DNA from 2 places in the Citrobacter sp. GW821-FHT02E08 genome. Region 2 is predicted to be linked to the other one. Evidence: predicted binding sites of a transcription regulator. Region 2 holds the regulator's gene; the other holds the start of a gene.

Region 1 (7,942 bases), on a different contig from region 2:
CCTCAAAACGCCAGGGGGCTTTCGCCCAGGTGGTTCCCTGCGTCAGGCTAACAGTGGCGATCATCGACCCGCCGCCTTCCCACGGCGGCATTTCCTGCAACAGCGCCTCTTTGACATACAACACGCCAATGCCCGTCGGTCCATACAATTTATGCCCGGAGAAGACATAGAAATCGCAGTCCAGCGCCTGCACATCAACCTTGTGATGCATCACCGCCTGTGCGCCATCCACCAGCACTTTCGCACCGTACTGATGTGCGAGCGCAATCATTTCCGGCAATGGATTCTCCGTCCCCAGCACATTGGAGACGTGCGTAATCGCCAGTAGCTGCGTATTGTCGTCAAACAGGGTGTCCAGAACATCCAGTTGCAACGTACCGTCCTGGTTTAGCGGGATCACCCGCAGTTCCGCTCCGACGCGCGAACAGAGCATCTGCCAGGGCACGATGTTGGCGTGGTGCTCCATCTCGCTGATAATAATGTTGTCGCCGGCGCGAATATTGCTGTTACCCCAACTGTTAGCCACCAGGTTAATGCCTTCCGTTGTGCCGCGAACAAACACTAATTCTTCGGCGGATCGGGCATTAATAAACAGCGACGCCTGCTTGCGTACGTTTTCCATTCTTTCCGTGGCCTGCGCACTCAGCGTGTGAATACCACGATGGACCGCCGCATAGCCGTGTCGATAAAATTCGGCCTCAGCATCAATCACCTGATTGGGTTTTTGCGCACTTGCCGCGCTGTCCAGATAGGCCAACGGCATACCATTGACCTCACGCGTCAGGACAGGAAAGTCCGCCCGTACTTTTTCGATGGAGAAACTCATGCTACGCCTCCCGGCAGGCGAAGACCTATTCGCGCCAGCACCTGTTGTTTGAGCACATCATCACCGAGAACTTCCGTCAGCTCTGCGGCAAATGCATAAAGGATCATCTGTTGCGCATCCTGCTGCCCAATACCCCGCGAGCGCAAATAGAACATCTGCTCATTATCGATACGCCCTACCGTTGCTCCGTGACTGCACTTCACATCATCGGCATAAATTTCTAATTGCGGCTTAGTATCGACTTCAGCGAGTTTCCCCAGCAGCAAGTTGTTATTGGTCATCTGTCCGTCGGTTTTGATCGCGTGCTGCGCCACGGTGATCACGCCATTAAAGACCGCCCTGCCTTTATCGCTGACGATGGTTTTATGCAACTGACGGCTGTTGCAGTAGCCCTTGTTGTGTTCCAGCCAGGTCCGGGTGTCACACACTTCATTTTTCACTGGCATCGCCAGACTGTTGATCCGAAGGGTGGTATTTTCGCCGTTAAGCTGCGTGCTGGTGTTGTGGCGCAGCACGGCATCACCTAGCAGGAAGCTGTGGCTGTGCGCGGTGGCATCGCCAGCCAGCCGAAGATCGTTATGGGCAAAATGATGGCTAACCGGGTTTTCAAACACCAGCTTGATGTGATGCAGATGCGCATTCGCACCGACATTCATCGTTAACCGTGCCCCGGTGAAATGACGCGTGTCATCAAGGCTGACGTAGTGCTCAATAATCGTTGCTTCAGCGCCTTCGCCCAGGTCAAGGTGATGGCGGTAATGTGCGGTATTCACCTCATCACCGTCCACGCCTTGCGTGATATGTATCAGCAGCAGGGGTTTCACAGGACGTTGATGGCGTTTCACGCGAATATGGCTGCCGCATTGGGCGAGACTTTCGGTCAAATGCAGGAACACATCCGGCTGAATCGGGGCAACCCAGGTTTGCGGGTCATCATTGAACGTGACCTCAAAGCCGCTGCCTTCTGTGCTGTCACTCAGCGCCGGGCTAAATTGTCCATCGACAAACACCAGGCGAACCGCATCGATGCCTAATGCCAGGGCCTCGCATTGGGCCGGGTTAATTTCAGTAATGCGGCTGACAAAAGTGCTGTTGGTCAATCCTTCAAGCGGTGTGTATTTCCAGTTCTCATGCTTACGCGTCGGCAATCCCAGACGCAGCATCTGCTGCAGATGCTGCTGGGCATGTTCTGAGCGCGATTCTCCCTGCGCCTCAAACAGGCGGTGCCATTGTTGCAGCACGTTACTGCTGTTCGCTAAGCCAGCCATATCCCTGCTCCTCCAGTTGTTTGACCAGAGTGAAATCACCGGACTTCACAATCCGCCCCTGATACAAAACGTGAACGTAATCAGGCTTGATATAGTCGAGAATACGCTGATAGTGGGTGACGATAATGAACGCGCGTTTCCCGTCACGCAGGGCGTTGACTCCATCGGCGACAATTTTTAGCGCATCAATATCCAGCCCGGAATCAGACTCATCAAGGATGCACAGTTCCGGCTCCAGTACGGCCATCTGCAGAATGTCATTACGCTTTTTCTCGCCGCCCGAGAAACCCACATTCACGGAGCGGGTTAACAAATCTTCCGGCATCTTCAGGAGCGCCATTTTCTCTTCCATCAGATCCTGAAAATCAAAGCGATCCAGAGACTCTTCTCCCCGGTAACTGCGCACCGCATTGAGCGCGGTTTGTAAAAAGAACTGGTTACTGACGCCAGGGATCTCCACCGGATACTGGAATGCCATGAAAATCCCTTCTCCCGCCCTCGCCTCCGGCGACAGTTCAAGAAGATCTTTTCCTTTAAACTCTACCTGCCCCTGGGTGACTTGATAATCTTCACGTCCGGCAAGCGTAGCGGATAAGGTGCTCTTTCCGGAACCATTAGGCCCCATAATGGCGTGCACCTCTCCAGGACGGATCTCAAGATTCACGCCCCGCAGGATCGCGTTATCTTCAACACTGACCTGTAAATTTTTAATGCTTAACATGAGCTTTCCTTATCCAACGCTGTGTTCAAGGCTAATCGCCAGTAATTTTTGCGCTTCAACCGCAAACTCCAGCGGCAATTCGGAGAAGACATCCTTACAGAAGCCGTTGACGATCATGGAGATGGCATCTTCTTCACTGATCCCGCGTTGTAGACAGTAAAACAGCTGGTCTTCACCAATGCGCGAGGTGGTCGCCTCGTGCTCCAGTTGGGCACTGTTATTTCGGCACTCAACATACGGGAAGGTATGTGCGCCACAGTCCGTACCGATAAGCATGGAGTCGCACTGGGTAAAGTTTCGTGCGTTGGTCGCCGTTGGCATGATCTTCACCAACCCGCGATAACTGTTCTGGCTATGCCCTGCGGAGATCCCTTTCGAGATAATGGTTGAGCGGGTATTTTTGCCGATGTGGATCATTTTGGTGCCAGTATCCGCCTGCTGATAACCGCTGGTTAACGCGACGGAGTAAAATTCGCCGATGGAGTTGTCGCCGCGCAGAATGCAGCTCGGGTATTTCCAGGTGATGGCCGAGCCGGTTTCCGACTGGGTCCACGACATCTTGCTATTTTCCCCTTCGCACAGCGCACGCTTCGTCACAAAGTTCAGAATCCCGCCGGTGTTGTTATCACCGGGGAACCAGTTTTGCACCGTGGAATATTTCACTTCAGCGTCTTTGTGGATGATCACTTCGACGACCGCCGCATGCAGCTGATAGCTGTCGCGGACCGGCGCAGAGCACCCTTCGATATAACTCACGTAGCTCCCTTCCTCCGCCACCAGAATAGTGCGTTCAAACTGGCCGGTTTTTTCCGCATTAATACGGAAATAGGTGGAAAGCTCCATCGGGCAGCGCACGCCTTTCGGTACATAGATAAAGGTGCCGTCAGACGCCACGGCAGCGTTAAGTGCCGCAAAAAAGTTGTCATTCCCCGGAACCACAGTCCCGAGGTATTTCCTCACCAGTTCAGGGTGATCGTGAATCGCTTCGCCAAAAGAGCAGAAGATGATGCCCTGTTCCGCCAGTTTTTCACGGTAGGTGGTGGCCACAGAAACGGAGTCAAAAATGGCGTCCACCGCCACATTGCTACCTTCATGCACCGGCACCCCTAACTGGGCGAAAGCATCCTCCACCTCTTTGCTTAAAAAGGCATTCGCGCCTGTCTGCTGTACCGCGCCGGGTTCAGAGGCGCAGGTGTCGTCGCAGTTTCCGCACGACGGGGCTGAGTAATAGCTGTACTCCTGATAATTCAGTTTGTCGTAATGCGCTTTGAGCCAGTGCGGCTCCTCCATCTCAAGCCACGCACGAAACGCGTTGAGGCGAAATTCGAGCATCCACTCCGGCTCATGCCGTTTTGCAGAAATAGCGCGCACCACCTCTTCATTAATGCCTTTTTCCAGCTCGTCGGTTTGCAACTGGGTGAAGAACCCCTCTTTATAGTTGAGGTGTCCACCCGTCCAGGTTTTGACATCGTCGGTTGCTTCAGTATTACGAGACATAGTACCGCCTATACCCCAAAGCTTTCGCCGCAGCCACATTCATTCTGCGCTTTCGGGTTGTGAAATTTGAATATTTGATTTAATCCTTCACGCACATAATCGACTTCCGTTCCGTCGATAAACGGCATGGCCTGTAACGGCACATACAGTTTCGCGCCATCGAATTCGAACAGCAGATCGTCATTGTGCGGTTCACTGACCGTCGCCAGCACATAACCAAACCCTGCACACCCGGTTTGCTTCACGCCTAAACGCACACCCTGCATACCCGGTTGCTTATCAACCAGCTCGCGAATATGCGCTGCCGCGGCGGGCGTTAACGTCAATCCGCGCCAGGTAAAGTCGTCCGGGTTAAATGTTCCTGAATGCAATTCCATAGGTTCACCTCATGTCATGAGCCACCAGGGCATAACACCATGTTAGTGATAATGATTATCACTTCAACCCCTCATCCGCAGGGGCATTCGTTTAAATCGCCCTTTTTGGCTACGTTAACTAAGCATAGACCCTGCTACGCGGGATCACAGGGAACGATGTTTTTGTTCAATGCATTGATTAATAATGAATTAATGAGAGGTTATCGTTCTGGCAGGTCAAATCATAAAAGATGTATAGAAAATGCCTATTTATAAAATAGCCGCAACTGGCACGTATCTGGTGTAGCGGAGTACCAACATTGTGAATCGTGCTGAAAAGAAGGAAGAACAGGTATGACGCGTTCGACGACGATCGCCGGCAAACAGATTAAAAGAAGAGGGTTGAAAAAGAGAGAAATGACAGACAGTGAGGAAATGACCAGCGAACGGTCAGCGCTGTGGTACAACGCTGACCGTTCGCCTTCCCCATCCGGCGCTTATCTCCGGCACTCATTTCTGGCTTAGCTCTTGAAGGGGCATAAGAATCCTCTCATAACACCGCAGTGCCTTTTTAACACAAATTGCGGTTTGTTTTATTTATGAGCCATATTAAGCACCTGGACGCTCAAATAATCATCTGAATAGCTCTGATAATCGGGTTTATCTCATTGTGGCCTGCACCGCATCAAGCAACAAACGCAATGCTGCTGGCTGATGATCGCGGGAAAGATACATGCCGTACACCGCAAGTCGCCGTGGCTCCAGTTGCCCTAAAAGCCGAATTAACGCGCCCTCTGCTAATCCCGGGCGAGCCTCTTTTTCCGGCACCAACGCAATGCCCATTCCCGCCTGCGCGGCCTCACATAAGAGCGAGGAGATCCCGGCACTTAAATTTCCTTTGATAGCCACCGATATGGCCTCGTCCTGAGCATTCAGAAAATGCCAGGATTTCCCTGCAAATCCGCTGTAATAGAGACAGTTATGGTGCGCCAGGTCCTCAAGCGTCTGTGGGGTTCCGTGCTGGCGCAGATAATCAGGTGAAGCGCAAAGGACGGATTCACAGTCGCCCAGTCGGCGGGCTATCGTCCCTGGCTCAGGATTGTCAGTAATACGGATCGCCACATCAATGCGTTCGCCCACCAGACTCACCGGTTGATTATTGATCTCAACTTCAATACGCAGTTCCGGATAACGCGCTAAAAAGTCAGGCAGAATCGGGGCCAGAACATGGGTTGCCGTAAAATGCGCGCAAGCAACACGTAATATTCCTGAAGGGATTTCGCGTCCGGCAGCCCCCGCGATATCGAGGGATAACCCTGCCAGCGTACGTGTTTTTACCAGCGCCTCTTCCCCGGCAGGGGTAATCGTTAATCGCCGTGATGAACGATGGATCAGTCTGGCGCCTGCCCATTTTTCCATTTCATCCAGATAGCGGCTCACCATCGGTCTTGAGATCCCCAGCGCGCGGGATGCGGCGCTCAGACTGCCCAGATCGCAGATATGATTAAACACCGTTGCCGCCATCACTCTGTCCATTCTTCCCTCATCTGATCGTTTTACGAAACTAAGCATGTCCTGATAGAGGAATTTTAACAGATCGATATTTGCTTAAAATACGAGGCGTAAAGAAAACAACATCCTCTGCATAAGGTTTCCTGTTATGAACGTTAAAACGCTGGCACTGCTGCTGTCATTTGCCGCATCGCCGTTACTCGCCGCCCCGCTTCAACTTGATGTTTATAATCCGCAAGAAAACGGTCTTTTCCCGGTCTCTTCCACGCTGGTTTCCGGCCCGAAAGAGGCCATCTTGTTTGATGCGCAGTTCAGCATCAAAGACGGCGAAAAACTGGTGAAGATGATTCAGGCGAAGGGCAAAAAACTGAAAGCCATCGTGATTACCTCCGGCGATCCGGATTTTTACTTTGGCCTACAACCACTGGTCAGCGCCTTTCCAGAGGTGAAGATCCTGGCGACGCCCCACGTGGTTGACCATATTCGCGCGACAAAAGACGCCAAACTGGCGTTCTGGGGCCCACAAATGAAAGACGGCGCGCCAACAGCGGTGACGGCGCCAACGGTCACCCACGATACCCGTTTCACCGTTGATGGTGAAACGCTGGAACTCCGCCATCCGAATGATTATGCCGCCTATATCTGGATCCCTGCGAACCGTGCCATTCTGGGCGGCACGGGCATTGCTTCCGGCATTCACGTCTGGACGGCAGACACGCAATCGGCAAAACAGCGCGCGGCATGGCGAGACACTCTCAATGAAATGCAGAATCTGAAGCCGGATCAGGTGATCCCAGGGCACTACATTGGCGAACGTCCGGCTGGCGATAGCGCAATCCGTTTCACGCAAGATTATCTGCAATCCTTCGAAAAAGCGCTGGAGGCGAAAAAGGGATCAACGTACGTGATTCAGACGTTAAAAGCCGCCTGGCCGGGGTTAGCGGATGAAAGTTCGCTTGAATTGAGTGCGAAGGTCAACAGCGGTGAAATGGCATGGTGAGCAGATAAAAAATAACCCCGGCGGGAGACTGTCGGGGTTTTCTGTTTGGCATTATAGGCCGTCGCCTTTCAGGCGGTCCGGCATCAATGCACGCCCAGCCGCCAGGCAAAATAAATTTCTTCTTTCAGCTCAGTGGAGGAAAGTGCGAGTAAATCGGCAAATTCCAGCTCGAGTTGTTTCAAACGTTTCAGATACTGCGCGGGAGAAAGCTCGGTTTTATCGCGACGAATAAATTCAATGGCCAGTTGGCTTGGGTCTAATTGGGTAGACATATCATCCTCACTTTTGTTCAAAACGTGCACAGTATATCACTTTCCACTGTGCACATTACGACCAAAAGCAAAATCAGGATGATAATTAAAGTGACGTTGTCACACAATAGCCGTTGTCAGACGTGAAGTACAACACAGGCGTCCCTGTTCATCAAAGATCTCAATTTGCCAGACCTGATGGCGCGAGCCCGTATGCAGCGCTTTACACACGCCCCTCACACGCCCTTCGCGAGCGGAACGAATGTGGTTAGCATTCACCTCCAGCCCCACCACTCTTTGTTCGCCCTGGGTACACAAGTAGCCGGCAACCGAACCGATACTTTCAGCCAGTACGACGGACGCCCCGCCGTGCAACAGGCCAAACGGCTGTTTTGTCCGACGATCCACAGGCATTGTCGCCTCCAGTGTATCGTCACCAATATGCTCAAATCGGATATCCAGCAGTCCGACCATGTTTCCTTCTCCCATCGCATTAAGCGCGTCGAGAGAA
Region 2 (7,942 bases):
ACCGTACTGTCGGTTTACGTGATACATGGGCTAAAGTCGGCGAATAAGCCACACGACACCATCCCATCCGACTAACGCCGCGCTTCGCGGCGTTTTTTTTCGCTTAATTTCCGCGAGATCCTCTGTTTGCGGAGCGAATTAATTGCATCTGAAAAATAATTAATCCGATAAACGATTTTTTGATAAGTAGGCTCAGAAATTTAGGTCGAGACTAAATTAAACGCTGTAACCGTTTTCATCTTCATGGAAATCAACGGTATTTTTCATTTTGATGATAATTTTTCGCATTTGCTGAATGTGTAACAAAAAGCAATGAAATATGTGCGGTCGCTCATATTATTACATACTGGTTACAGAAAGAGATTGATAATTCGCGTCGCGAAAAATAGTCTGTTCACTGTAGTCAATGAGGTTTTCTCAGCGCTATTTTTAATTTTTATTTTTAGCTGTTCGCCTTTGGCGGCAGCATTTTATACGTCAAAGAGGATTAACATATGCGTACGTTTAGTGGCAAACGTAGTACGCTGGCGCTGGCTATCGCCGGTATCACAGCAATGTCGGGTTGGATGGTTGCACCGCAGGCAAGCGCCGCGGGCTTTATCGACGATTCGACCTTAACAGGCGGCATTTATTACTGGCAGCGTGAGCGTGACCGTAAAGACGTCACGGATGAAGATAAATACAAAACCAACCTTTCACACGCGACCTGGAACGCCAACCTGGATTTCCAGTCGGGTTATGCAGCGGATATGTTCGGTCTGGATATTGCGGCATTTACCGCAATTGAAATGGCGGAAAGTGACGACAGCGGACACCCTAACGAAATTGCATTCTCGAAAAAAAATAAAGGCTATGACGAAGATTACTCTGGCGATAAGAGTGGTGTCAGTCTTTATAAAGCTGCTGCAAAATTTAAGTATGGCCCGACCTGGGCACGTGCCGGTTATATTCAGCCAACCGGACAGACGCTGTTAGCGCCGCACTGGAGCTTTATGCCGGGTACCTATCAAGGGGCAGAAGCTGGAGCCAATTTTGACTATGGCGATGCGGGCGCGTTGAGTTTCTCCTACATGTGGGCCAACGAATATAAAGCGCCATGGCACATTGAAGTGGATAAATTCTACCAGGCTGATAAAAAGACCAAAGTCGATTATCTCCACTCCGTTGGCGCAAAATACGATTTCAAAAATGATCTTATTCTTGAGGCTGCCTTTGGTCAGTCTGAGGGTTATGTCGATCAGTACTTTGCCAAAGCCAGTTACAAATTCGATCTGGGCGGGAATCCGTTTACCACCAGTTACCAGTTCTACGGCGCACGCGATAAAGTTGATGATCGCAGTGTGAACGACATCTATGACGGCACTGCATGGTTGCAGGCACTGACTTTCGGTTACAAAGTGGCGGAAGTGGTCGATCTGCGTCTGGAAGGAACCTGGGTGAAAGCGGACGGGCAGCAGGGCTACTTCTTGCAGCGTATGACGCCGACCTATGCCTCCTCAAACGGTCGTTTGGATGTCTGGTGGGATAACCGTTCCGACTTTAACGCCAACGGCGAAAAAGCGGTCTTCTTCGGCGCGATGTATGACCTGAAGAACTGGAATCTGCCAGGTATGGCGCTGGGTGCGTCGTACGTCTACGCCTGGGATGCCAAACCGGCTACCTGGCAGAGCAACCCGGATGCGTTCTACGACAAAAACAAAACCATCGAAGAATCCTCCTACAGTCTTGATGCGGTTTATACCATGCAGGAAGGACGTGCCAAAGGCACCATGTTTAAACTGCACTTCACCGAGTATGACAACCACTCCAATATCCCGAGCTGGAGCGGTGGTTATGGCAACATCTTCCAGGATGAGCGTGACGTGAAGTTCATGGTTATCGCCCCATTCACTATTTTCTGATGCCAGTCGCGGCAGGGTATTTCTCTGCCGCATCGTTGAGGACCGTTGTATGAAAAAAATGTTACTCATCGCCATTATGGCGTCAGGTCTGGTGGCCTGCTCGCAATCTCCTGCACCTAAGGAAGATAGCCGCCTTAAAGAGGCATACAGCGCATGTATTAACACCGCGCAAGGTTCACCGGAAAAAATCGAAGCCTGCCAAAGCGTATTAAATGTGCTGAAAAAAGAAGACCAGCATAAGCAGTTTGCTAACGAAGAGAGCGTGCGGGTACTGGATTACCAGCAATGTATTCAGGCGACACGTACGGGCAATGGTCAGGCGGTACAAGCCGATTGTGACAAAATCTGGAAAGAAATTCGCAGTAAAAACACAGTACAGTAAATGTACTTACCGGAAGGGGAAAAAGACCTGCTTTGATAGCGGGTCTTTTTTATGGGCATAAAAAAGCCAACCGCGTGGTTGGCTCTTTGGGGGCATATTACTTTGCGTCGTGCGCGTGTTCGTCTTCGCGGCAATCGCCTTCAGCGCAGTGACCGTAAAGATAGAGGCTATGGTTGGTTAAACGAATACCATGCTTAGTCGCAATTTCACGTTGACGCGCTTCGATAGAATCATCGCTGAACTCAATCACTTTGCCACAATCGAGGCAAATAAGATGATCATGATGATGCTGTTGAGTCAGCTCAAAAACGGACTTACCGCCTTCAAAATTGTGGCGGGTCACGATACCGGCGTCATCGAACTGGTTCAGCACGCGATACACGGTCGCCAGACCAATTTCTTCACCCATGTCGATCAGACGTTTATACAAATCTTCCGCACTGACGTGATGGTTATCCGGTCCCTGAAGAACTTCCAGAATTTTTAAACGAGGAAGCGTTACTTTCAGGCCAGCCTTCTTTAATGCGGTATTGTTGTCAGTCATGCGGAATCTGTCCTGTTACTAAACGATTCACTTCATTAAAGAAGTGACAGAAATTGCACTTGAGAGAATGCGTATCATTATAGAACTGCCATGTCTAAATGAAAACTGCAAGCCTCGGGCAAATATTATTAATCAAAACGTGGTACTGCCAACAATCACACTGTGCAATACCAGAATAACACCCGAACATTGTACAGGGATGGGCAGGAAAGTTACAAATTTGTAGCAATTATTTTGATTGATTTTATTTATTGATGCGGCGCAGATGGTTTCTGCGCCGCACGAAATCAGGCGTTGATGATTTCGTCGAGATGAAGTTCGGCAGAAATCTGTTTAACCCATTTTTCAACGCGCTCAGCGGTCAATTCCGGCTGACGGTCTTCGTCGATAGCCAGACCGACAAAATGATCGTCATCAGCAAGACCTTTAGAGGCTTCGAAGTGATAGCCTGCAGTTGGCCAGTGGCCTACGATGGTTGCGCCGCGCGGTTCGATAATGTCGCGGATGGTGCCCAGCGCATCGCAGAAGTATTCTGCGTAGTCTTCCTGATCGCCGCAACCAAACAGAGCCACCAGTTTACCATTGAAATCAATGTCTTCGAGGGTAGGGAAGAAGTCATCCCAGTCGCACTGTGCTTCACCGTAGTACCAGGTCGGAATACCTAACAGCAGAATGTCATACCCTTCCAGGTCTTCTTTACTGCTTTTCGCAATGTCATGAACATCGGCAACGTCTTTACCAAGCTGTTTTTGAATCATTTTTGCGATATTTTCGGTATTACCGGTGTCGCTGCCGAAAAAGATGCCAGTGATTGCCATGAGTAAAATAACCTCTTGAAACTTATTGAAATGGTGGTGGCGTATTGCCCACGGATAAGGGCAATCATAGCAGATCAGTCAGGCATGCGGAAACAGCAAACACGCAGGACTGCACTCTGTGCTACACGATTTATGATTTAGAGCAGAAATTCAGACAGACCCCTGGCCACGCAGCGAGATAAGCTGGTTTGTCAGCATCTCTTCAATGAGCTCACTACGGCTCATATTGCGTGCTTCCGCCAGTTCATTCAGCGCATCCACGGCATCAGCATTCAGCTTCAGTTCGACACGCTTAAGCCCACGAACCTTGTCGCGTTTAAGCTGATTACGCTTATTAATGCGTAGCTGTTCATCACGCGAAAGCGGATTGGTTTTGGGTCGTCCCGGGCGACGCTCGTGCGCGAACAGATCTAATGTCGTACGGTCCGTTTGTTCTTTGGCCATGATTTTGGTGACTTCGGGGAAACAATCAGCCAGGCGTGTGCCCGGATGGATAGCGCGCCATCATACATCAGCGAGTGAGGCACGCCAACGTCCACGCACGTAATCGCGCGCGGACGCTGAGTTTTTAATCAGTTAGCCTTATCCGCCAGATACCGGCGTATCGCGCGCAGCACGGCATCCGGTTTTTCCGCATGCACCCAATGGCCGGCACCCGCAATCACATGCGCCCGGGCCTGAGGAAATTGGGTCAGTAAATCGTGACGATAGGCCTCGGTGACGTAAGGCGAATTACCGCCAGGGATGAACAGTGCCGGATGATCCCAGGCGGGAATGGTTTCCCACCCTACGATATGTGGGTACTGCTCCCACAATACGGGCACATTAAAGCGCCACTCGCCATCGACATACGACTTTAACAGGAACTGGATAACCCCTTCTTCCTGGAGGTGCTGACGCATGACGGCTGCCGCCTGCTGGCGTGTCTGCGCGTCAGATTCGGTCACCGCGTTGATTGCAGCAAAGATCTCATCGTGGCGGCGCACGTGATAATCAACCGGCGCAATATCAATCGCCACCAGTTGATCAATACGATCCGGGGCCAGTGCGGTCAGCGCCATAACGGCTTTTCCGCCCATTGAGTGACCAATAAAGGTGGCTTTTTCGATACTCGCGGCGTCCAGAGTATCCAGCAGATCCTGCGCCATCGCCGGGTAATTCATCTCCGGTGAACGGGGAGAAAGACCGTGGTTTCGCATATCAACCTGGATGATGTCGTGATCCTCTACAAGATCGCGCGCCAGTATGCCGAGGTTATCAAGGCTACCAAACAAGCCGTGAACAAGGACGATGGGAGAATTATTGTGCAGCTTTTGTGCAGATTGCGCTCGGATGTTCAATTTCATGGCAAAGTTCTTTTTTTCGCTCTGTCGGGTTAGGGTATTATGTTGACCATTCTGCCACGGGGCTGCAACAACTACGGTTTACTCCGAGTTTTTCTGACAGCCTGGCTTGACGCTATCCGCTGTTGGGATTTGCCCCTATAATCCCAACGACTTGTATTCAGATAAGACACCGCACTGGATTAAGATGAAAACGATTGAAGTTGATGATGAACTCTATAGCTATATTGCCAGCCACACCAAGCATATCGGCGAGAGCGCATCCGACATTTTACGGCGTATGTTGAAATTTTCCGCCGCATCACAGCCTGTCACTCCGGCGGCGAAAGAGGTGCGCATAGCGCAACCCGCTATCGTTGAAGCGAAGCCGGTCAACCCCGTAAAAGATAAAGTGCGCGCCATGCGTGAACTTCTGCTCTCCGATGAATATGCGGAGCAGAAGAAAGCGGTAAATCGCTTTATGCTGGTACTGTCTACACTTTACTCACTGGATCACAACGCGTTTGCTGAGGCGACGGAATCGTTGCACGGTCGTACGCGCGTATACTTTGCGGCAGACGAGCAGACTCTGCTGAAAAATGGTAATCAAACCAAGCCGAAACACGTGCCAGGCACGCCGTATTGGGTGATCACCAACACCAACACCGGCCGTAAATGCAGCATGATTGAACACATCATGCAATCAATGCAATTCCCGGCGGAATTGATTGAAAAGGTTTGCGGAACAATCTAAACGTTGCATTAAAAGGACCAGGCAATGGCAATCCACAAGCGTGCAGGTCAGCCTGCGCAACAGAGTGATTTAATTAATGTCGCCCAACTGACGGCGCAATACTATGTATTGAAACCGGAAGCAGGGAATGCGGAGCACGCGGTGAAGTTCGGGACTTCCGGGCATCGCGGCAGCGCCGGTCGTCATAGTTTTAATGAACTGCACATTCTGGCCATTGCCCAGGCGATTGCGGAAGAGCGTGCGAAAAACGGCATCACAGGCCCTTGCTATGTGGGTAAAGATACTCATGCGCTGTCTGAGCCAGCCTTTATTTCCGTTCTGGAAGTGCTGGCGGCGAACGGTGTCGATGTCATTGTTCAGGAAAACAACGGCTTTACGCCGACGCCTGCGGTTTCGAATGCAATCCTGGTCCATAACAAAAAAGGCGGTCCGCTGGCTGACGGCATCGTGATTACGCCGTCCCACAACCCGCCGGAAGATGGCGGCATTAAATACAATCCGCCCAATGGCGGCCCGGCGGATACCAACGTCACTAAAGTGGTGGAAGACAGGGCTAACGCGCTGCTCGCGGATGGCCTGAAAGGCGTGAAGCGCATTTCACTGGATGCGGCAATGGCCTCTGGTCATGTGAAAGAGCAGGATCTGGTGCAGCCATTCGTTGAAGGGCTGGCGGATATCGTCGATATGGCGGCGATTCAAAAAGCGGGCCTGACGTTGGGCGTCGATCCGCTGGGCGGCTCCGGTATCGAATACTGGAAGCGTATTGCCGAGCATTACAAACTCAACCTGACCATTGTGAACGATCAGGTTGATCAGACTTTCCGCTTTATGCACCTGGATAAAGACGGCGCGATCCGTATGGACTGCTCCTCCGAGTGTGCGATGGCTGGTCTGCTGGCGCTGCGTGATAAGTTCGATCTGGCGTTTGCCAACGATCCGGACTATGACCGTCACGGCATCGTCACGCCAGCAGGGCTGATGAACCCGAACCATTACCTGGCGGTTGCCATCAACTACCTGTTCCAGCATCGTCCGCAGTGGGGCAAAGATGTCGCAGTTGGTAAAACGCTGGTGTCTTCTGCGATGATTGACCGTGTGGTGAACGATTTAGGCCGTAAACTGGTAGAAGTGCCGGTAGGTTTTAAATGGTTTGTTGACGGTCTGTTCGACGGCAGCTTCGGCTTCGGTGGTGAAGAGAGCGCGGGAGCATCTTTCCTGCGTTTTGACGGTACCCCGTGGTCTACCGACAAAGACGGCATCATCATGTGTCTGCTGGCGGCGGAAATCACCGCGGTTACGGGTAAAAACCCGCAGGAACACTACAACGAACTGGCGGCTCGCTTTGGCGCGCCGAGCTATAACCGTTTGCAGGCAGCTGCAACGTCCGCTCAGAAAGCGGCATTGTCCAAACTGTCTCCGGAAATGGTCAGCGCCAGCATGCTTGCGGGCGATCCGATCACTGCACGTCTGACGGCGGCACCTGGCAACGGCGCATCCATTGGCGGTCTGAAAGTGATGACCGACAACGGCTGGTTTGCTGCGCGTCCGTCCGGAACCGAAGACGCTTACAAGATCTACTGTGAAAGTTTCCTCGGTGAAGAACATCGCAAACAGATCGAGAAAGAAGCCGTTGAAATTGTTAGTGAAGTGCTGAAAAACGCCTAAACACACAATTGCCTAAATGAAGAAAGGAGCCAATAAGGCTCCTTTTTTTCATCCCATTTTCATGGCATAAACCGATAACCGATTCCTGTCTCGGTAATTAAGTGACGAGGACGGGTTGGGTCCTGCTCCAGCTTCTGACGTAAATGCCCCATATAAATACGCAGATAGTGGCTATGTTCGACGGCATTCGGCCCCCAAACCTGATTCAACAACTGGCGTTGGGTTAATACTTTTCCCGCATTATTTAACATCACCGCCAGCAGGCGAAATTCAATCGGGGTCAGGTGGATCTCTTCTTCGCCGCGATGCACAAGTCTTGAGGTCAGATCCACCTTCACGTCGGAAAAACAGACGACCGGATCGGGAGAAGGGCTGGCGGAATGGCGACGTAAAGCGACACGTAAACGCGCCTGCAGTTCGCCAATACCAAAGGGTTTACTCAGATAATCATCGGCACCGGCATCCAGCGCGGCGATTTTGTCGCTCTCTTCACTGCGGGCAGAGAGCACGATGACGGGGATTACGCTCCACTGGCGCAGATCGCGAATAAAATCAA

What was found. The regulator Fur, encoded in region 2, represses iron uptake genes when iron is present. The targets are predictions, from matches to a motif close to ATAATAATGAGAACNACTATCAA.
Region 1: the regulator Fur is predicted to act here: its motif matches at 4,729-4,751, upstream of sufA (Fe-S cluster assembly scaffold SufA).

The regions. Positions count from the first base shown of each region.
Region 1 covers NZ_JBWKVL010000004.1:129,591-137,532, forward strand. Annotated here, with positions in the region: gene sufS (cysteine desulfurase SufS) at 1-826, opposite strand, end outside; gene sufD (Fe-S cluster assembly protein SufD) at 823-2,094, opposite strand; gene sufC (Fe-S cluster assembly ATPase SufC) at 2,069-2,815, opposite strand; gene sufB (Fe-S cluster assembly protein SufB) at 2,825-4,312, opposite strand; gene sufA (Fe-S cluster assembly scaffold SufA) at 4,321-4,689, opposite strand; gene AC07UY_RS07150 (LysR family transcriptional regulator) at 5,329-6,204, opposite strand; gene AC07UY_RS07155 (Vmh family MBL fold metallo-hydrolase) at 6,329-7,180, shown strand; gene AC07UY_RS07160 (YdiH family protein) at 7,264-7,452, opposite strand; gene menI (1,4-dihydroxy-2-naphthoyl-CoA hydrolase) at 7,552-7,942, opposite strand, start outside.
Region 2 covers NZ_JBWKVL010000002.1:57,012-64,953, reverse strand. Annotated here, with positions in the region: gene glnS (glutamine--tRNA ligase) at 1-47, shown strand, start outside; gene chiP (chitoporin ChiP) at 495-1,901, shown strand; gene AC07UY_RS02630 (ChiQ/YbfN family lipoprotein) at 1,951-2,283, shown strand; gene fur (ferric iron uptake transcriptional regulator) at 2,381-2,827, opposite strand; partial or broken gene AC07UY_RS02620 (fur leader peptide) at 2,820-2,905, opposite strand; gene fldA (flavodoxin FldA) at 3,115-3,645, opposite strand; gene ybfE (LexA regulated protein) at 3,796-4,089, opposite strand; gene ybfF (esterase) at 4,218-4,991, opposite strand; gene seqA (replication initiation negative regulator SeqA) at 5,176-5,721, shown strand; gene pgm (phosphoglucomutase (alpha-D-glucose-1,6-bisphosphate-dependent)) at 5,746-7,386, shown strand; gene kdpE (two-component system response regulator KdpE) at 7,446-7,942, opposite strand, start outside.